4 regions of the Bradyrhizobium sp. SZCCHNRI1009 genome follow, and region 4 is predicted to be linked to each of the others. Evidence: predicted binding sites of a transcription regulator. Region 4 holds the regulator's gene; each other region holds the start of a gene.
The links. The regulator LexA, encoded in region 4, represses DNA repair genes until DNA is damaged. The targets are predictions, from matches to a motif close to TGTTCNNNNTGTGTTCNG.
Positions count from the first base shown of each region.

Region 1: QX010_RS32585 (putative DNA modification/repair radical SAM protein) is a predicted target of LexA. The motif match lies at 2,473-2,490, and genes of this name have one in related genera.
Region 2: recA (recombinase RecA) is a predicted target of LexA. The motif match lies at 1,790-1,807, and genes of this name have one in related genera.
Region 3: QX010_RS05775 (PA0069 family radical SAM protein) is a predicted target of LexA. The motif match lies at 3,015-3,032, and genes of this name have one in related genera.

Region 1 is NZ_JAUEUL010000041.1:23,299-27,699, reverse strand. Features, by position in the region: gene QX010_RS32595 (DNA polymerase Y family protein) at 115-1,701, opposite strand; gene QX010_RS32590 (DNA repair protein) at 1,601-2,389, opposite strand; gene QX010_RS32585 (putative DNA modification/repair radical SAM protein) at 2,574-3,812, shown strand; gene QX010_RS32580 (UdgX family uracil-DNA binding protein) at 3,923-4,401, shown strand, end outside.
Region 2 is NZ_JAUEUL010000018.1:18,231-22,631, forward strand. Features, by position in the region: gene QX010_RS24965 (hypothetical protein) at 41-190, opposite strand; gene QX010_RS24970 (hypothetical protein) at 1,041-1,334, opposite strand; gene recA (recombinase RecA) at 1,899-2,987, shown strand; gene QX010_RS24980 (DUF1835 domain-containing protein) at 3,276-4,355, shown strand; gene gcvP (aminomethyl-transferring glycine dehydrogenase) at 4,334-4,401, opposite strand, start outside.
Region 3 is NZ_JAUEUL010000002.1:482,398-486,798, forward strand. Features, by position in the region: gene QX010_RS05765 (hypothetical protein) at 1-341, opposite strand, end outside; gene QX010_RS05770 (phosphoketolase family protein) at 448-2,865, opposite strand; gene QX010_RS05775 (PA0069 family radical SAM protein) at 3,054-4,232, shown strand; gene QX010_RS05780 (VOC family protein) at 4,252-4,401, shown strand, end outside.
Region 4 is NZ_JAUEUL010000011.1:4,830-9,230, reverse strand. Features, by position in the region: gene QX010_RS19590 (ComEC/Rec2 family competence protein) at 1-1,568, shown strand, start outside; gene QX010_RS19585 (hypothetical protein) at 1,523-1,780, opposite strand; gene QX010_RS19580 (hypothetical protein) at 1,956-2,396, opposite strand; gene lexA (transcriptional repressor LexA) at 2,692-3,390, opposite strand; gene glp (gephyrin-like molybdotransferase Glp) at 3,596-4,401, opposite strand, start outside.

The sequences.
Region 1 (4,401 bases), on a different contig from region 4:
ATGCGGAAGCTGAACCGGACAGCCGTGGGACAAGCCCGGCCATGACGGAGTCAATAATTGAGCGGGTCGCTGGTCGCGACAGCCCCATATCCTCATATGGAATGGACCTGCCCCTCATGCGAACAGCCCGTGCATGTACCAGGCGGGCTGCATCGGCAAACCGTTCTCCGGCTGCTTGAGCTCGCGGTCATACAGACCGTCGCGGTAGAGCCAGAAGCGCAGGCCGTGCTCGTCCTCGACGCGGAAATAGTCACGCGTGAGGCCCTGCCCGTCCGGCCGCCACCATTCCATCGCGATGCGCTCCGGGCCTTCGGCGCGCACCACCGCATGCGCGGCACGACGCCAGACGAAGCGCGCGGGCGGGCCATCGGGGACACCGGCGATCACCTGAATGGCCTCGGGGCGCGCGAACAGCCGCAGAGGCCGCAACGGCGGCTCGCCTTCGGTACGGTCAGGCCAGTCGGCCGCACTCGAAGCTGGGAGATTTTGCTGCGCCGGCAACGGCAGCGCCGCGCGTTCCGGAATATGCGTGTCCATCGGCAGATGCACCACCACGCGCTTGCCGCCGATGCGCGCGGCGATGCGGTCGATCAAGGCCGACAGTTCGTCATTGTCATGGACATGGGCATCGAGATCGCGCTGCTGCTGCACCACGATCTCGCTGCGGCTGGCCGACAGCCGCATCATGTCGAAGCCGAAGCCGGGATCGAGCGGATCATTCAGCGCCTCGAGCCGTTCGCGAAACAGCCGGTCGATGACGACGGCCTCGGTGACCGGCTGGCCGGTGTCGACCGCGATGACGCGCACCAGCCCATCGGTGCGGAAGAAGCAGGCCTCCAGCCGCCGCGCGCCCTTGCCCTGCTGCGCCATCGCCGCCACCAGCATCGCGGCCAGACTGGAGAGGCTCGCCGCGATCACGGTGTCGGTCGCGACCGGCTCGGCGAAGCGCTTGTCGACGATGTAGTCCGGAGGGACCTTTCGCGGGCTGATCGGCGCATCGGCCTCGCCCAGCGCCTGCGCCAGCACACGGGTGAAAGCGGCGCCGAACCGCGCGGTGATCTCGTTGCGGCCGCGCGACGCGACGTCGCCGATCGTCTTCAAGCCGGCGCGGCGCAGGCCGAGCGTGATCGCCTCGCTGCCGCCCAGCGCGGCCACCGGCAGCGGCGCCACCGCAGTCGCCTCCTCGCCATCAGGCACGATGCGGCCGTGCACCTGCCGGTTCAGCGTCCGCGCGCAGACGGCGTTGGAGGCGATCGCCGCCGACACAATGAGGCCGTGCGCGGTCAGCGCGTCGCAGACCGACCGCATCAGTCTGGCTTCGCCGCCGAACAGATGCACGCAGCCGGTGATGTCGAGCAAAAGCCCATGCGGGGGATCGAGCGCCACCAGCGGCGTGAAGCGGTCGCACCAGTCGGCGATGCCCTCCAGCATCTTTGCATCAGCCGCCAAATCCGCCTCGTGCACGACGAGATCGGGACAGACCGCGCGGGCATTCGCCAAGGGCTGGCCGAGGCTGACGCCGTGACGCGCCGCCGCCTCGTCCAACGAATGGATCAGCAGCATATTGGCATCCTTGAGGACGACGGCCTGCGGAAGGCCATCATGCGGATCGGCGGCGCGGCTGCGCTTGATGCGATCGATGGGCAGGCGCGGCAGCCACAGGCTGAGGATCCGCCGCCGGTTCGTTGAAACGGCATGCATCGGGGGTCCACTCCATGATCCATCGTCCGGTCTGGCCGTGACGGTTGCGAATGAGCTCGGCATCGAGGCGCGGTGCGCCCCACGCCATCCACGGCGCCACGGCAGGCGATGGCGCGGTGCGCACCACCCAGCGCGTCTCCGCGGTCGACGGCTCGGGCGCAGCCGCGATGCGCAACATGAGCGCTGTCACGCCGGACTCCTGCGCCGCCAGGGTCAGCTTGCGGCTGGCGACGAGATCGAGCTTTTGCGTCTCGCCCCACACCTCCAGCATCACACCGCCCAGCGCATCGCAGGCGAGCGCGTCGGCGGCGGTGCGCAGGGCGTGATCGAGATCGGGCGCGCGCACGATCACGAGTCGGCACGGATCGAGGCCGAGCTCGGCAAGCCCGCTCATCGACAGCGCGCCCATCTCACGCTCGGCGAAATCCTGCCGGATCCAGATCAGCGGCCGGCGCGCGGCGACACGCGCGGCAAGCCCGCACAGAAAACCGGTCGCGGCCGCCGCCTGGCGGCCGGTCTCGGCGAACACCTCATGCAGCGCGCCGGTGGCGAGCCCACCCTGCAGCACCGCATCGGCCGCGTCATGGCCGAGCGCGACCCGGCGCAAATCATGTGCGCCATCTCCCGCCTCGAGACGGGCAATGCGGCCGCGCAGACGCGCGAGCGTATCCATGCGTGCGCCGGTCATCCGTCGCCGCTCCTCTTCAATCCATCGTGCGGGCGCTGCCGTTCTCAAGTGAAGCAGGCAGTTGAACCCGCGACGACCCTCTTTGTTCATGATACGTTCTAATATAAAGCTAACGCCTTCGAGAGAGTCAATCGGGATTGCCCCGGATACGATTCAACGAATGGAATCAAAGGGATTCAAAGGTATGGAGCTGCTCCGCAAGCTGGAGATCCTGGCCGATGCCGCCAAGTACGACGCGTCCTGCGCCTCCAGCGGTACTGAGATGCGGGATTCCCGCGACGGCAAGGGTCTCGGCTCGACCGCGCCCGGCATGGGCATCTGCCATTCCTATGCGCCGGACGGACGCTGCATCTCGCTGCTCAAGGTTCTGCTGACCAATGCCTGCAACTACGACTGCCTGTATTGCGTCAACCGCGCCTCCTCCAACGTGCCGCGCGCCCGCTTCACGGTCGACGAGGTGGTGAAGCTCACCATCGACTTCTATCGCCGCAACTACATCGAGGGGCTGTTCCTGTCGTCGGGCATCATCCGCAGCCCGGACTACACGATGGAGCAGGTCGTGAGCGTCGCGCGCAAGCTGCGCGAGGAGCATCGCTTCCGCGGCTACATCCATCTGAAGACGATTCCCGAAGCCGACGAGGCGCTGATCGCGGAAGCCGGCCGCTACGCCGACCGGCTCAGCATCAACATCGAGACGCCGCTGGAAGAGAGCCTGACGCAGCTCGCGCCGGAGAAGGACCAGCGCGCGATCCGCCGCACCATGGGCCGTCTCAGGCTGAAGCTCGACGAGACGGCGGAAGCCAAGAAGACGGTGCGCCGGGCGAAGCCGCCGCGCTTTGCGCCGGCCGGCCAGAGCACGCAGATGATCGTCGGCGCCGACGCGGCCAACGACCGCGTCATCCTGTCGACCTCGGCCAATCTCTACGGCGCCTACAAGCTCAAGCGCGTGTATTACTCCGCCTTCAGCCCGATCCCCGATGCCAGCCGCGCGCTGCCGCTACAGGCCCCGCCTCTGGTGCGCGAGCACCGGCTGTACCAGGCCGACTGGCTGATGCGGTTCTACGGCTTCGACGCCGACGAGATCGTCGAGGAGAACGAGGGCATGCTGCCGCTCGACATCGACCCCAAGCTTGCCTGGGCGCTGCGCCACCGCGACCGCTTCCCGCTCGACATCAACACCGCAAGCCGCGAGGAGCTGCTGCGCGTACCCGGCTTCGGCACCCGCACCGTGCAGCGCATCCTCGCGACCCGGCGCACCACCACGATCCGCCTTGCGGATCTCGCCCGGCTCAACGTCGTCCGGAACAAGGCGCTGCCGTTCATCGTTCTCTCCGACCACCGGCCGTCTCCGTCTTTGCTCGACGGTGCCAGCCTCAGAGCCCGGCTGCGGCCGAAACCGCAGCAGCTCGGATTTGGATTCTAATTGAACCGGTCATGGCCGGGCTTGTCCCGGCCATCCACGTCTTTGTTTCAGGCACGACGTGGATGCCCGGCACGGGGGCCGGGCATGACGACGCGGAGAGTGTGTGCCAGATGCACGTCGTAACCCTCGACAGCGACACCGATTTCGACGGCTGGCGCCGGGCGGCGCGGGCGCTGGCGATGAACGACGTCAGGCCGGCGGATGTCACATGGCGCGTCAAGGGCGCGGCGCCCGATCTGTTCGACGACCATGCTGACACCCAGCTGCCCGAGGTGCCCAAGGGCGCGTTTTCGGTGCCGGCGAGCTTCATGGAGCTTGCTGAAAGCGCGATCCTGCACAGCGACCCCAGCCGCTTCACCCTGCTCTACCGGCTGCTGTGGCGTCTGCGGACCAACCACGATCTCATGGACATCGCGACCGATCCCGACGTCGCGCAGGCCAATGCGCTGGCGCGCGCGGTGCGCCGCGACGTCCACAAGATGCACGCCTTCGTCCGTTTCCGCGAGGTCGGCCGCGAGCGCGAGTCACGCTACGTCGCCTGGTTCGAGCCGGAGCATCACATCGTCGAGCGCGCCGCGCCGTTCTTCGC
Region 2 (4,401 bases), on a different contig from region 4:
AGCTTCCCAGCAAGGGCAGTTCGGCAATGACAAGATTAAATTAGTACGAACCTGTCGGCGTGCCTTGCGTCAGATCAAGGTTGCAATCTCGATCAACCGCCGTGGGACGAACTTGGCTGCGGTCGAAGATCCGTTCCGGCACGACTGTCAGCCGGTAGGCAATCTGCGTCGCGCCGTCGACCATCTCCACGAGTTCATCGCAGGCCGGACAACGTCTCTCTCCCGCAGCGCCTTGCCGCGAGTGAAGCTCGATCCTTTGAAGGCCGGCCCTGCAGGACGGGCACGTCACGTCATTTCTTGTCATCGCCGATATGAAGCGCAACGCCCGCGATCCGTTCCCCGACATCACGACAATGACGGCGGGAGATGTATCCCGAGCGGAGCTATCAACGTCGAAAGCCCCGGACGTCGTCCGGGGCTTTCTTTCGGCGCGGATGGTTTCAGGGCCGTGCGCCTACGGGTGACGGAGCCTGCAAATGTTGGAGCCGGCAGGCTGCAAGGGATCGGTCGACGCCGCATCACTGACAATACATCACGGACAATACGGGTCAGCCATCATCGCAACGAACAAACAAATCCGGGGCTGATCAAAAATTTGCTCAGACGTACGACAACCACGATTATATAACGCAACCCAAAGTTTATGACAATGGTTTGTGGCTTGAAGATGTCGTGGGCGCGGGGGCGCCGCGTGATGCGGGTCACGCGGGTCTCGTCCAGGCCGTTCCTCAGGCCGGCATCAGGAGCTTGCGCGAATGGCACGCTAACCCATCCCTCGGGCGTGGTCCGACACGAAGTTGTCCGAGGTTCGTCGTTTCATCTGTCGCTCGTCATATGGCGGCCGCCGAGCTGGTCGGATCCGCGTGCTGCGGAACTTCGCGGCCGGACGCCGCGTGCAGGGCGGCTGCACGTCTGCATCGAAATCGTGCGTCTGCACGCACGGTGAGCCGAACAAAAGCAGAAGAGGCGAGGGAACTTCGTTCTTCTCAGGAGAACCACGGACCGTGCGATCTACGCACGCGTGTAGGAGTTTGGTAGTTTCAAGGAAAAGTCTTGACGAGCTCGATCGGCCCGACGATCGCGGCATTGAAGTCGGCGAGGTCTTCGCTGGGAATCCAGTACTCGAGATGCTCTCGGCCGCCGGCCTCATGCACTTCGTACGCGTCGATGAAGCGTCGCAGGATCGCGAAGCGCAGCACATGGCCGCAGCCGCTCGCCGGTACGTTCCAGTCCCTCGCGATCTTCACGGCATAGGCCTCGGTCAGCACCGGGTAGAAGATCGGCTGCTCCGGAAGGCGCGGCGGAAACGCCCGCATGCCCGAGGCTGCGATCAAGGCGAACTCCTTTGGGCCGACCGGGCGCCACAGCGTGAGGGTCTGTTCCTTGTTGGATCCGGTCATGCTGGTCCCGAAAATTGGAAGCGGTAGGGGGCTCACAGAGAAGGACCAGCAGGATGATAGGGCACGGTCGAGACCACAATAACAACTTATAATTGAAGTGGCGTCTGTCACTGGCGCGAGAGGCGAGGTTGGAGCGCTCGGACAGGCCGGTCGTAATTCGCATGATCGCCGGTCGGCGGCTGCGCCGCTCGCGCGCATGGCCTCCGCCTTCAGCCGAGCCAGGATCCTCTCGCGGTCGCCGTCATCGGCGTCCGACTTCGCTTCCGGGCGCGCTCGTCGGGCAGCGCTTCCTCGGCGGTGCTCGGTGCACTGGGCGCCGGCCCCTCGAGCGGCAGGCGTATCCCCGCGGTTGTCAGGGGTTTGCGAAGAGAAGAGGCGTGATTGTCGAGAAGAACATATTGCGAACAAAGAACGGATGGAGTACATTCACCTCAAGATTGCTGGCCGACCTCGTTAACCGTTTGTCCATCTCGCGAATCCCCGCCATAAGGAGCGCCAATGTCCGCCACCGCCCTGCGTATCGTCGAAGGTTCCTCAATGGATAAGAGTAAGGCGCTCTCTGCTGCGCTGTCCCAGATCGAACGTCAGTTCGGCAAGGGCTCGGTGATGAAGCTGGGCAAGAACGACCGCTCGATGGATGTCGAGACGGTGTCGACCGGCTCGCTCGGGCTCGACATCGCGTTGGGGATCGGTGGGCTGCCGAAAGGGCGCATCGTCGAGATCTACGGTCCGGAATCCTCGGGCAAGACCACGCTGGCGCTGCACACGGTGGCGGAAGCGCAGAAGAAGGGCGGCATCTGTGCCTTCATCGATGCCGAGCATGCGCTCGATCCGGTCTATGCGCGCAAGCTGGGCGTCAACATCGATGAGCTCCTGATCTCACAGCCGGATACGGGTGAGCAGGCGCTGGAGATCTGCGACACCCTGGTGCGTTCCGGTGCGGTCGACGTGCTGGTGGTCGACTCGGTGGCGGCGCTGGTGCCGAAGGCCGAGCTCGAAGGCGAGATGGGCGAGTCGCTGCCGGGCCTGCAGGCCCGCCTGATGAGCCAGGCTCTGCGCAAGCTGACGGCCTCGATCAACAAGTCCAACACGATGGTGATCTTCATCAACCAGATCCGCATGAAGATCGGTGTGATGTACGGCTCGCCGGAGACCACCACCGGCGGCAATGCGCTGAAATTCTATGCCTCGGTCCGCCTCGACATCCGCCGCATCGGCGCGATCAAGGAGCGCGACGAGGTGATCGGCAATTCCACCCGTGTGAAGGTGGTGAAGAACAAGCTGGCGCCGCCGTTCAAGCAGGTCGAGTTCGACATCATGTATGGCGAGGGCGTCTCCAAGATGGGCGAGATCCTCGATCTCGGCGTCAAGGCCGGCATCGTTGAGAAGTCCGGCGCCTGGTTCTCTTACGATAGCCAGCGTCTCGGGCAGGGACGTGAGAATTCGAAATCGTTCCTCAAGACCAATCCGGACATGACCGCCAAGATCGAAGCCGCGATCCGCCAGAACTCCGGCCTGATCGCCGAGCAGATCCTGGCCGGCAATGCCGAGCGCGACGCCGACGGCGAGGAGCCGGCGGAGGAGTAGAGCTACGACGGCGGCGGGTGCCATGGACGTCGTGTTGCCGACGTTCCGGCGCCCGTTTGCAGATGTGTAGTGTTCTGCCGAAATCTGCGTTGCTGCATGACCAATGCAGTGAGCCCGGGTTTCTGAGCGCCGGATACGATCTTCAGCGCGAATAATCGAAAGCGTGCGAGGCGCACCGGATCCGCGCGGCGGCACCGACGTTTCCGGCGCCGGTCCTGGGCGCCGGGAGCCGATTGCGAACGTGTTGATAGCGCCTTGAGCCAATCAGGTCGTGCCGGAGCCAACAGCATGACACGTTTGATTTTAGCGGCCGATGATCCCAGCGCCGGAGCGCTTCGGAGGGGCGGCTTTGCCGACCTGGTGGTGCCAATTCTCCATCGTTTCGTGTGGGGACCGCTGCCATCCGATGTCGAATTATCGGCTTATCTCGTCCAGCGCACCGTGCGACGGAGGCGGGGGCATTGGTTGGATTTCGCCTCGCGCGTCGACTTCATGGCGGTCGGCGGGCGGAGTCAGAGTTTTCTCGAACTTGTCGACCGTTGCGATAGCGTCGAACTGTGGATGGGGACCCGTCCGAACGATCAGTTGGTGCTGATCTGGCTCTTGGATTATCTGCGCGATTACGCCGAGATCGCGACGAAGATCGTGTTGCGACACCTCGATGCGCCAGTCTTCGACGCCTTGGCCAGACAACCCGCCGGCCGGACCATTGCCGGCGTGGCGCTCGCGCGTGAGCATCTCGACCTGGGCCATCTGGCATGGCAGGCGTTTCGGACGCCGACGCCGCAAGCCTGGTTCGATCTGTTGAAGCAGGATCTCAGTGCACTGCCGCAGCTTCGCCGCTGCGTGCAGGAGATGCTCGATGAGCTTCCCGGTGTTGCCACGGGCCTGGGAGCATCGGAACTGCGAATCCTCGAATTGCTGTCAGCCGGCTATCAGCACCCCTTCGACCTGTTGCCGCATCATCGGGATCGCTTTCAACGCCGCGTCTATGACTATTGGGAAGGAGGCACGTTGCTTGACGGTCTGGCACTCGCGCCGGTGCCGGCAATTTCGGGCCTCGACGAATGGCCGTTCTCGGTCGAGATGCACGACAGCCGTGAACGCCTCGAGCGCTACAGGGCCAGCACGCTGTCGCTGACGCCGCTCGGCAAGGCAATCCTCGCCGGCGAGGAGGATTTCAGCAGCCATAATCCGATCCGGCGCTGGTGGGGCGGCACCGAATTGATCAACGCCAATCTCTGGCGTTGGCATGCGGTGCTCATCGCTCCGGATCCGGGCACGTCTGACGTCATTGTTTGCCGCGAGCCGTGGCGCCCGATCGCTCGGAACATGCGTGAGGAAGCTTACTCCGCCGCCTGGGCGTAGTCCGCCACCGGCGGGCAGGAGCACACCAGATTGCGGTCGCCGTAGA
Region 3 (4,401 bases), on a different contig from region 4:
CCCTCGGAGCTTCGTCCGGCGTTGACCGCGCGGATCATCGCGCGCGTATCGTTTTCGATATCACCGATCAGCGCGGCGAGACCGGGAGCGGCAAGGCGTCCGGTCGCGGTGCGATGCGCGCCGCCGATCAGGCTCGCGAGATCAGCCGGTGCGATGCGCGCGGCGCGGCACTCGGTCGAGAGATCGGTCGGCCGCTGTTCCGGCGCCTGAGCGTGCTGGGCGGCGGCCTGCAGCGCGCTCATGCGCACCTTGACACGGTCGTTGGCAGCGAGACCGTCGGCAATCAGTGACGGCAGCAGGATGTCGGCTTCGCCGAGCTCCTTGATGATCTGGGATTTCATGACGGCGTCGATCAGGTTTCCGATGCCGTCACCGTGCCTCAGCACCGCACGCAAGTCCTTGCGTTGGATCATTCATCGAACCGTCACACAAGGTGTGCGGGCGACGTCAGTCGCCTGCCTGTGTCGGCGTGGTGCCGCCGGTGCTGTTCGGCCAGACCCAGTCGCGGATCTCGGGCATGTCCTCGCCATGCGCCCGGATGTAGCGGGCATGCTCGATCAGTGCGTCGCGGAATTTCTGCTTCACATGGGCCGCCGACACACTGAGGCCGGGCACGCGCTCGATCGCCTCGATGGCGAGGTGGAAACGGTCGAGCTCGTTGAGCACGACCATGTCGAACGGAGTCGTCGTGGTGCCTTCCTCGATGAAGCCGCGCACGTGCATGCCGGCATGGTTGGTGCGGCTGTAGGTGAGACGATGGATGAGATACGGATAGCCGTGATAGGCGAAGATCACCGGCTTGTCGGTCGTGAACAGGCTGTCGAAGTCGCGGTCGCTGAGGCCGTGCGGATGGTCCTGCTTCGGCTGCAGGGTCATGAGGTCAACGACGTTGACGACGCGGATCTTGAGGTCGGGCAATTCCTTGCGCAGCAGATCGACGGCAGCGAGCGTTTCCAAAGTCGGGACGTCTCCGGCGCAGGCCATCACCACGTCGGGCTCCTCGTCGGCGGGCTCGGTGCCGGCCCACGACCAGATGCCGATGCCGGCGTCGCAATGGATGGCCGCATCTTGCATCGACAGCCATTGCGGCGCAGGCTGCTTGCCGGCGACGATGACGTTGATGCGGTCATAGGTGCGCAGGCAGTGGTCGGCGATCCACAGCAGCGTGTTGGCGTCCGGCGGGAAGTAGATGCGGACGATGTCCGCCTTCTTGTTGGCGACGAGGTCGACGAAGCCCGGATCCTGGTGGCTGAAGCCGTTATGGTCCTGCCGCCAGACATGCGAGGTCAGGAGATAGTTCAGCGACGCGACCGGGCGCCGCCACGGCAGCTCGCGTGACACTTTCAGCCATTTGGCGTGCTGGTTGAACATCGAATCGACGATGTGGATGAACGCCTCGTAGCAGGAGAACAGGCCGTGGCGGCCGGTGAGCAGATAGCCTTCCAGCCAGCCCTGGCAGAGGTGCTCGCTCAGCACCTCCATGACGCGGCCGTCATGGGCGAGGTGGACGTCGTAGGGCTCGATGCCCTCCATCCACACCCGCTCGGTGACCTCGAACACGGCATCGAGCCGGTTCGAGGCGGTTTCGTCCGGGCCCATGATGCGGAAGTTGCGTGTCTCTGCATTCAGCGTGATCACGTCGCGCAGGAACTTGCCGAGTTCGCGCGTGGCTTCAGCGATGGTCTGGCCCGGAGAGGACACGTCGACCGCAAAATGCTGGTAGTTTGGGAGCTTGAGCTCACGCTTGAGCAAGCCGCCATTGGCGTGCGGGTTGGCGCCCATGCGCCGCGCGCCCTTCGGCGCCAGCGCCTGCAGCTCCGGCATCAGCCGGCCCTGCGCGTCGAACAATGTGTCCGGCTCGTAGCTCTTCAGCCAGGCTTCGAGCAGCGCGAGATGCTCCGGCTTGCCGCGCGGATTGGCGATCGGCACCTGGTGGGCACGCCAGAAACCTTCGACCTTGAGGCCGTCGACCTCCTTCGGGCCCGTCCAGCCCTTCGGGCTGCGCAGCACGATCATCGGCCAGCGCGGCCGTTGGATCGTTGCATCCGGCTGACGCGCATTCTGCTGGATCGAGCGGATGCTTGCGAGCGCGACATCGAGCGCGTCCGCCATCTGCCGATGCATCGCCTTGGGCTCGGCGCCTTCGACGAACAGCGGCTCATAACCGTAACCTTCGAACAGGCATTTGAGCTCGGCGTCGCCCATGCGGCCGAGCACGGTGGGATTGGCGATCTTGTAGCCGTTGAGATGCAGGATCGGCAGCACCGCGCCGTCATGGGCCGGGTTCAGGAACTTGTTCGAATGCCAGGACGCGGCGAGCGGGCCGGTCTCGGCCTCGCCGTCGCCGACCACGCAGGCCACGATCAGATCGGGATTATCGAACGCCGCGCCATAGGCGTGCACCAGCGCGTAGCCGAGCTCGCCGCCTTCATGGATCGAGCCCGGCGTTTCCGGCGCCGCATGGCTCGGAATGCCGCCAGGGAAGGAGAACTGCCGGAACAGCTTGCGCAGGCCATCGGCATCGCCCGTGATATCCGGATAGATCTCGCTGTATGTGCCTTCGAGATAGGTGTTTGCGACCATGCCCGGACCGCCATGGCCGGGACCGCAGATATAGATGACGCTGAGATCCTGGGCCTGGATGGCGCGATTGAGATGGGCGTAGATGAAATTCAGTCCGGGCGTCGTCCCCCAGTGGCCGAGCAGGCGCGGCTTGACGTGCTCCGCTTTCAGCGGCTCGCGCAGCAGCGGGTTGTCGAGCAGATAGATCTGCCCGACCGAGAGATAATTGGCCGCACGCCAGTAGCGGTCGAGCAGGTCGAGATCATCGGCCGGGATCGTCTGGTGGGAAGACGTGATGTTCATGTAACCTCGCTTGCCGTCCGCTTCGCGCCCGCGGGAGAGTGCATTAGAGTAATGCCGCACCGTCCCGTTCCAGTGCGCTGCGAGGATAGAACGGGAATGTGATGGTTGGCCTTGCGCCGGCTCAGAACCACCACGCAGATGTTCTCTTTTGTTCTTGTAATGTTCTTTTTGTGTGCTATGTCTTGGCCATGAGCCGAGCATCTTCACATGCCCTCAAGCGCCCGCCGGTCCCGGTGCCCTCCGAGCCGGCGGGCGCGCCTTCTTTCGGTCCTGACAAGGACTTCCCGGAACTCGCGGTCGCCATCGAACGGGGCCGGCGCCGCGGCCGGGGTGCACAATCCAATGCGAGCGGCCGCTACGAGGCGGAGGCGCGCGTTGTCTTCGACGACGGCTGGCAGAGCCTCGAAGACCTGCCGCCGTTCAAGACCACGGTCGCGACCGATACCTCGCGCAAGGTCATCACCCGCAACGACTCGCCGGACATCGGTTTCGATCGCTCGATCAATCCGTATCGCGGCTGCGAGCACGGCTGTGTCTACTGCTTCGCGCGGCCGACCCATGCGTTTCTCGGGCTGTCGCCTGGCCTCGACTTCGAATCCAAGCTGTTCGTGAAGCCGGATGCGCCCGCGCTCCTGGAGAAGGAGCTCGCGGCCAGCGGCTACGAGCCGCGGATGATCGCGATCGGGACCAACACCGATCCCTACCAGCCGATCGAGCGCGAGCGGAAGATCATGCGCGGCATCCTCGAGGTGCTGGAAAAGGTTGGCCATCCCGTCGGGATCGTCACGAAGTCGGCGCTGGTGATGCGTGATGCCGACATCCTGGCGCGGATGGCCAAGAAGAACCTGGCGAAGGTCGCGATATCAGTGACCACGCTGGATCCGAAGCTGGCACGTACCATGGAGCCGCGGGCCTCGACGCCATCGAAGCGGCTGGAGGCGTTGCAGGCGCTGTCCAAGGCCGGCATCCCGACGACGGTGATGGTGGCGCCGGTGATCCCCGCGCTCAATGACAGCGAGATCGAGCGCATCCTCGATGCCGCCGCCCATGCCGGGGTCAAGGAAGCCTCCTATGTGCTGCTGCGGCTGCCGCTGGAGGTGCGCGATTTGTTCCGCGAATGGCTGCTCGAGCATTATCCCGACCGCTACCGCCACGTCTTCACCCTGATCCGCGACATGCGCGGCGGCCGCGATTACGACTCGCAATGGGGCACGCGGATGAAGGGGACAGGCCCGATGGCCTGGATGATCGGCCGCCGCTTCGAGATCGCCTGCGAAAAGCTGGGGCTGAACAAGCGCCGGACCAAGCTGACGACCGATCATTTCGTCCGGCCGAAGGGCGGCGGGCAGCAGCTCAGCCTGTTCTGACATGTGTGGAGGTGGCGCGATGAGTGCAGGTGCGGTTATCCCGCGGTTCACCGTCATCACACTCGGTGTATCCGAGATGCGGCGGAGCATCGCCTTCTATGCATCGCTCGGCTTCGTCAGAAAATTCCGCGCGACCGGCGAGGAAGTGGCATTCTTCGACACTGGCGGG
Region 4 (4,401 bases):
CCGTCGGCTTCGGCCTGGGCTATGCGGCGGCCATGCAGGGCCTGCGCGACGCGATCGACGCACGCATCCGCGCCCGCCTGTCGGGCGACGAGCGGGCGATTGCCACCGCGCTGCTGACAGGCCGGCGCGACGCCATCACGCCCGATGTCAACGACGCGATGTTCGTCTCCGGTCTCGGCCATGTGCTGTCGATCTCAGGCTATCACATGGCGGTCGTGGCCGGCGTCGTGTTCTTCGCCGTGCGCGCGCTGCTGGCGCTGATCCCAGGCCTTACCGTCAGCCACCCGATCAAGAAATGGGCGGCGGCCGCGGCGCTGGTCGCGGCGGCGTTCTATCTGTTGCTCTCAGGCGCGGAGGTCGCGACCCAGAGATCGTTCTTCATGACGGCCGTGGTGCTGATCGCGGTCATGGTCGACCGCCGCGCCGTCACTTTCCGCACGCTCGCGGTCGCGGCGATGATCGTGCTGATCGCAGCCCCCGAGGCGCTGGTGCATCCGAGCTTCCAGATGTCGTTCGCGGCAACGCTCGGCCTGGTCGCGCTGGTGCAGTTCGGCCTGCCCAGGCTGTTCGCGACGCCGGACAGCTCCACGACGCAGCGCGTCGCGCTGTGGGGCGGGCGCGAGCTCGCGATGCTGCTGCTGGCCTCGCTGATCGCCGGGCTCGCGACCACGCCCTATGCCGCCTTCCATTTCCATCGCGTGACGCCCTATGGCGTGCTCGCCAATCTCGCGGCGATGCCGGTGGTCTCGGCGCTGGTGATGCCGGCCGGCCTGATGGGCTTGCTGGCGGCGCCGTTCGGCCTGGATGGCGTCTGGTGGTCGCTGATGGGCCTCGGCATCGACTGGATGATCGCGGTGACGCGCTGGGTGGCGGCGCTGCCGGGCGCGGTCGGGCGCATCCCGGCCTTCGACATCGGCCCGCTGATCCTGGCCAGCCTGGGCGTCATCCTGATCGGCCTGCTGCGCACACCGCTGCGCTGGTTGGGCGCCATGGGGCTTTTGGCCGCCACCGCCTGGGCGGCCGCGACGCCGCTGCCCGACGTCCTGGTCGCCGGCGATGGGCGCGCGGTGGCGGTGCGCGGCCGTGACGGACGCCTGCATGTGATGCGCGCCGGCAAGGATGTGTTCGCCACCAAGGAGTGGCTCGCGGCCGACGCCGATGCCCGGCTGCCGGCGGACGCCTCGCTCGCCGATGGCGTCTCCTGCGACGAGGCGGGCTGCGTGGTCGCGATGGCCGACGGCCGCTTCGCCGCCATGACCTTGCGCGCTGAGGCGCTCGCCGACGATTGCGCCCGTGTCGCGCTGATCGTCACCGCGCGCGCCGCGCCGTCATCCTGCGCGGCGGCCGTGATCGATCGCGAGCGGCTGCGGCAGCAGGGCGCCTTGTTGCTGGTGCAGCAGGGCAAAGGCTTCGCCGTGACGCCGGCGCGTGCCGGCGGCACCGACCGCCCATGGTGGCCGGCGCCCGCCGAGGCCGGCGAGTTCGACACGACGCTGACGCCGCGTGCGCCGGCCGCGCGGCTTCAGGACGCGACGCCGCCGGAGACGGAGCAGGGCGAGCAGGATTGAGCGCCGGGCAGCTCGAAGGTGCCGAGATGATACTCGGCGTCGTCTGGTCCATCGAACAGCGAGGGCCCTTCGACCAGCGTGAACGCAGCGCCCGGATAGCGTTGCCAGATGGCGACGTCATCAGCCGTGACCGTCAGCCATCCGAACGCAAGCATGTAGCGGCCGGGCTCGGTGATCCGTCCGGCCTTGTTCCAATCGATCTTGTTGACCACGGCGGCAAGCTCCCCCGGCAAACAATGCCGGCCGAGGGATGTCGTTCCTATCCGATGCGATGCCGGGGCGTGAGATTCGCCCGAGAGGACTTTGCGCTTGCAGAACCCAAGTTGACCAAGTCTCCCACCGTCGAAAGCGCGCTCACGACCGACAGAAATGCCGACGCGCAGGCCCTCAGGTGATGCTGATGCGGCGAATCGGTGTGGCCTGCGACGTCGGCACGTCCTCGCCGATGTCCGGGCGACGCTCTGCCGGCTGCTTGCTGACCGGCAATTGCAGCACGGTGACGCGCTGGCCCTCGCAGAGCTGGGTCACCAGCACGTGGCGGCCGTCGGCGAACTCGATCGCGTCGTGATGGCGATCGGGAATGTGCGTCTCGATGCTGTTGAACTTCGCGACGCGCTCGCGGATCGTCCGGGTCCAGAGCCAGCGGCTGTCGTAGCGGACGTCCTCGGCGAAGGCCAACTCGGTGCCGGGCAGCATGCAGACTGCGACGGTCGGCTCGCTCTCCAACGCGAAGCCGCGGGTGGCGGTGCCACGGAAGGTCATCGAGATCAACGTCTCGCCGACCTTGGCGGGACGGGACGCAACCGCATGGAGGCTGTAGTCACACATCGGATCGCTCCTCGTTGAGAGATAGCCGACCCACGCTCCCCCCGGACAGGCGCAGGCCTCTATCAGAGTGGACATCGATGGTGATGTTAGCGCGCGCTTCGCGGCAATTCTGCGCTGATCTGCATCGCGTGTGCCCGCGGCCGATCACAAGCGTTTGAGCATGCCGCGCTGCACATCATGAGGTGCATTCGCGAGCGACGTATTGTGCTGGGCTGCCTCTTGCTTTGCTGGGCTGCCTCTTGTTCGGCGGCGAAAGCGCGTGCGCCCGCCGCCGATCGACCGATCGCATTCGCGATCAGTACTTGCGATACAGCCCGACCAGCTTGCCCTGGATCTTCACCCGGTTCGGCGGCAAGATGCGCACCTCGTAGGCGGTGTTGGCCGGCTCCAGCGCGATCGATGCGCCGCGGCGGCGGAAGCGCTTCAAGGTGGCTTCCTCATCGTCGATCAGCGCCACCACGATGTCGCCGGTGTCGGCGGTCTCGTTGCGCTGGATCAGCGCCATGTCGCCGTCGAGGATGCCGGCATCGACCATCGAGTCGCCGCGCACCTCGAGCGCGTAGTGGTCGCCGTTGCCGAGCATGTCGGCAGGTACGCTGATGGTGTGGCTGCGCGTCTGCAGCGCCTCGATCGGGGTACCGGCGGCGATGCGGCCCATCACCGGCACCGCCACGGGGCGCTCGCCATCGTCCAGCGCGGGAGTGCTGGTGCGCACCTTGCCGAGATTGCCCTCGATCACCGACGGCGTGAAGCCGCGACGGTTGCCCGCGGCCTGCGACAGCTCGGGCAGCTTGATCACCTCGATCGCGCGGGCGCGATTCGGCAGCCGGCGGATGAAGCCGCGCTCCTCGAGCGCCGTGATCAGGCGATGAATGCCGGACTTCGAACGCAGATCGAGCGCATCCTTCATCTCGTCGAAGGACGGCGGCACGCCGGCTTCCTTGAGCCGCTCGTTGATGAACCGCAGAAGTTCGTACTGTTTGCGCGTCAGCATCTCGACCTGGTCCCCGGTTTGTTGTCGTCCGAGTCCAGGAGCTGCGCCTTGAGCACAAGCCGGCTGAGAGCGCCCTGGAGTCGGACCGTCATCGCGTCGCCCGCAACATACTAAAAACAAATCATGAACGGACACTATATGTTCGATGTGTGTTCCGCAATCCTAAAAATATGATGAACGGACCGGGCTTTACCGGGGAAGCGGCTCAGTTCGGCAGGCGCAGGATCTCGCACGGGCTGCCGGCAGGCGCCTTCGGCGCAAACGCCGGCCGGATCACCAGCGCCTGCGACAGCGCGAGGTTCCCGAGCAGCGACGAATCCTGCTGGCTCACTGGGGTGGCTACCAGCGTGCCGTCGGCGCGCTCCTCGAGCTGCGCCCGCAGATAGTCCTCGCGCGAATCGTTCGCCCCCAACTCGCGGCCGAGCAGGGCGGTCTCGCGCGGCATCACGGCCTCGTCGCGGCCGAGCAGGCGCCGAATCAGCGGCACCATGAACAGGATGGCGCAGACATAGGACGACACCGGATTGCCGGGCAGTCCGATCACCCTGATGTCGCCGAGCCGTCCGTGCATCATCGGCTTGCCCGGCCGCATCGCGATCTTCCAGAACGCCATTTCGACGCCCTCGGCCTCCAGCGCCTGCTTGACCAGGTCGTGATCGCCGACCGAGGCGCCGCCGGTCGTGATCAGGACGTCGGCCTCTGCCGCGCGGGCGCGCCGGATTCCAGCGACCGTCGCCGCCATCGTATCCGCGGCGATGCCGAGATCGATCGGCGTCGCGCCCTCGCTGCGCACCAGCGCCCGCAGCGCGTAGCCGTTGGAATAGACGATCTGCCCCGGGCCGGGCGTCGAGCCCGGCATCACCAGCTCGTCGCCGGTGGCGAGCAGCGCCACCTTCGGCCGCCGCCGCACCGGCAGCGCCGGATGATTCATGCTGGCCGCCAGGGATAGGTCGCGGTCGCTGAGCCGGCGCCCGGCCTTCAGCAGCACCATGCCCTGGTGGAAGTCGACGC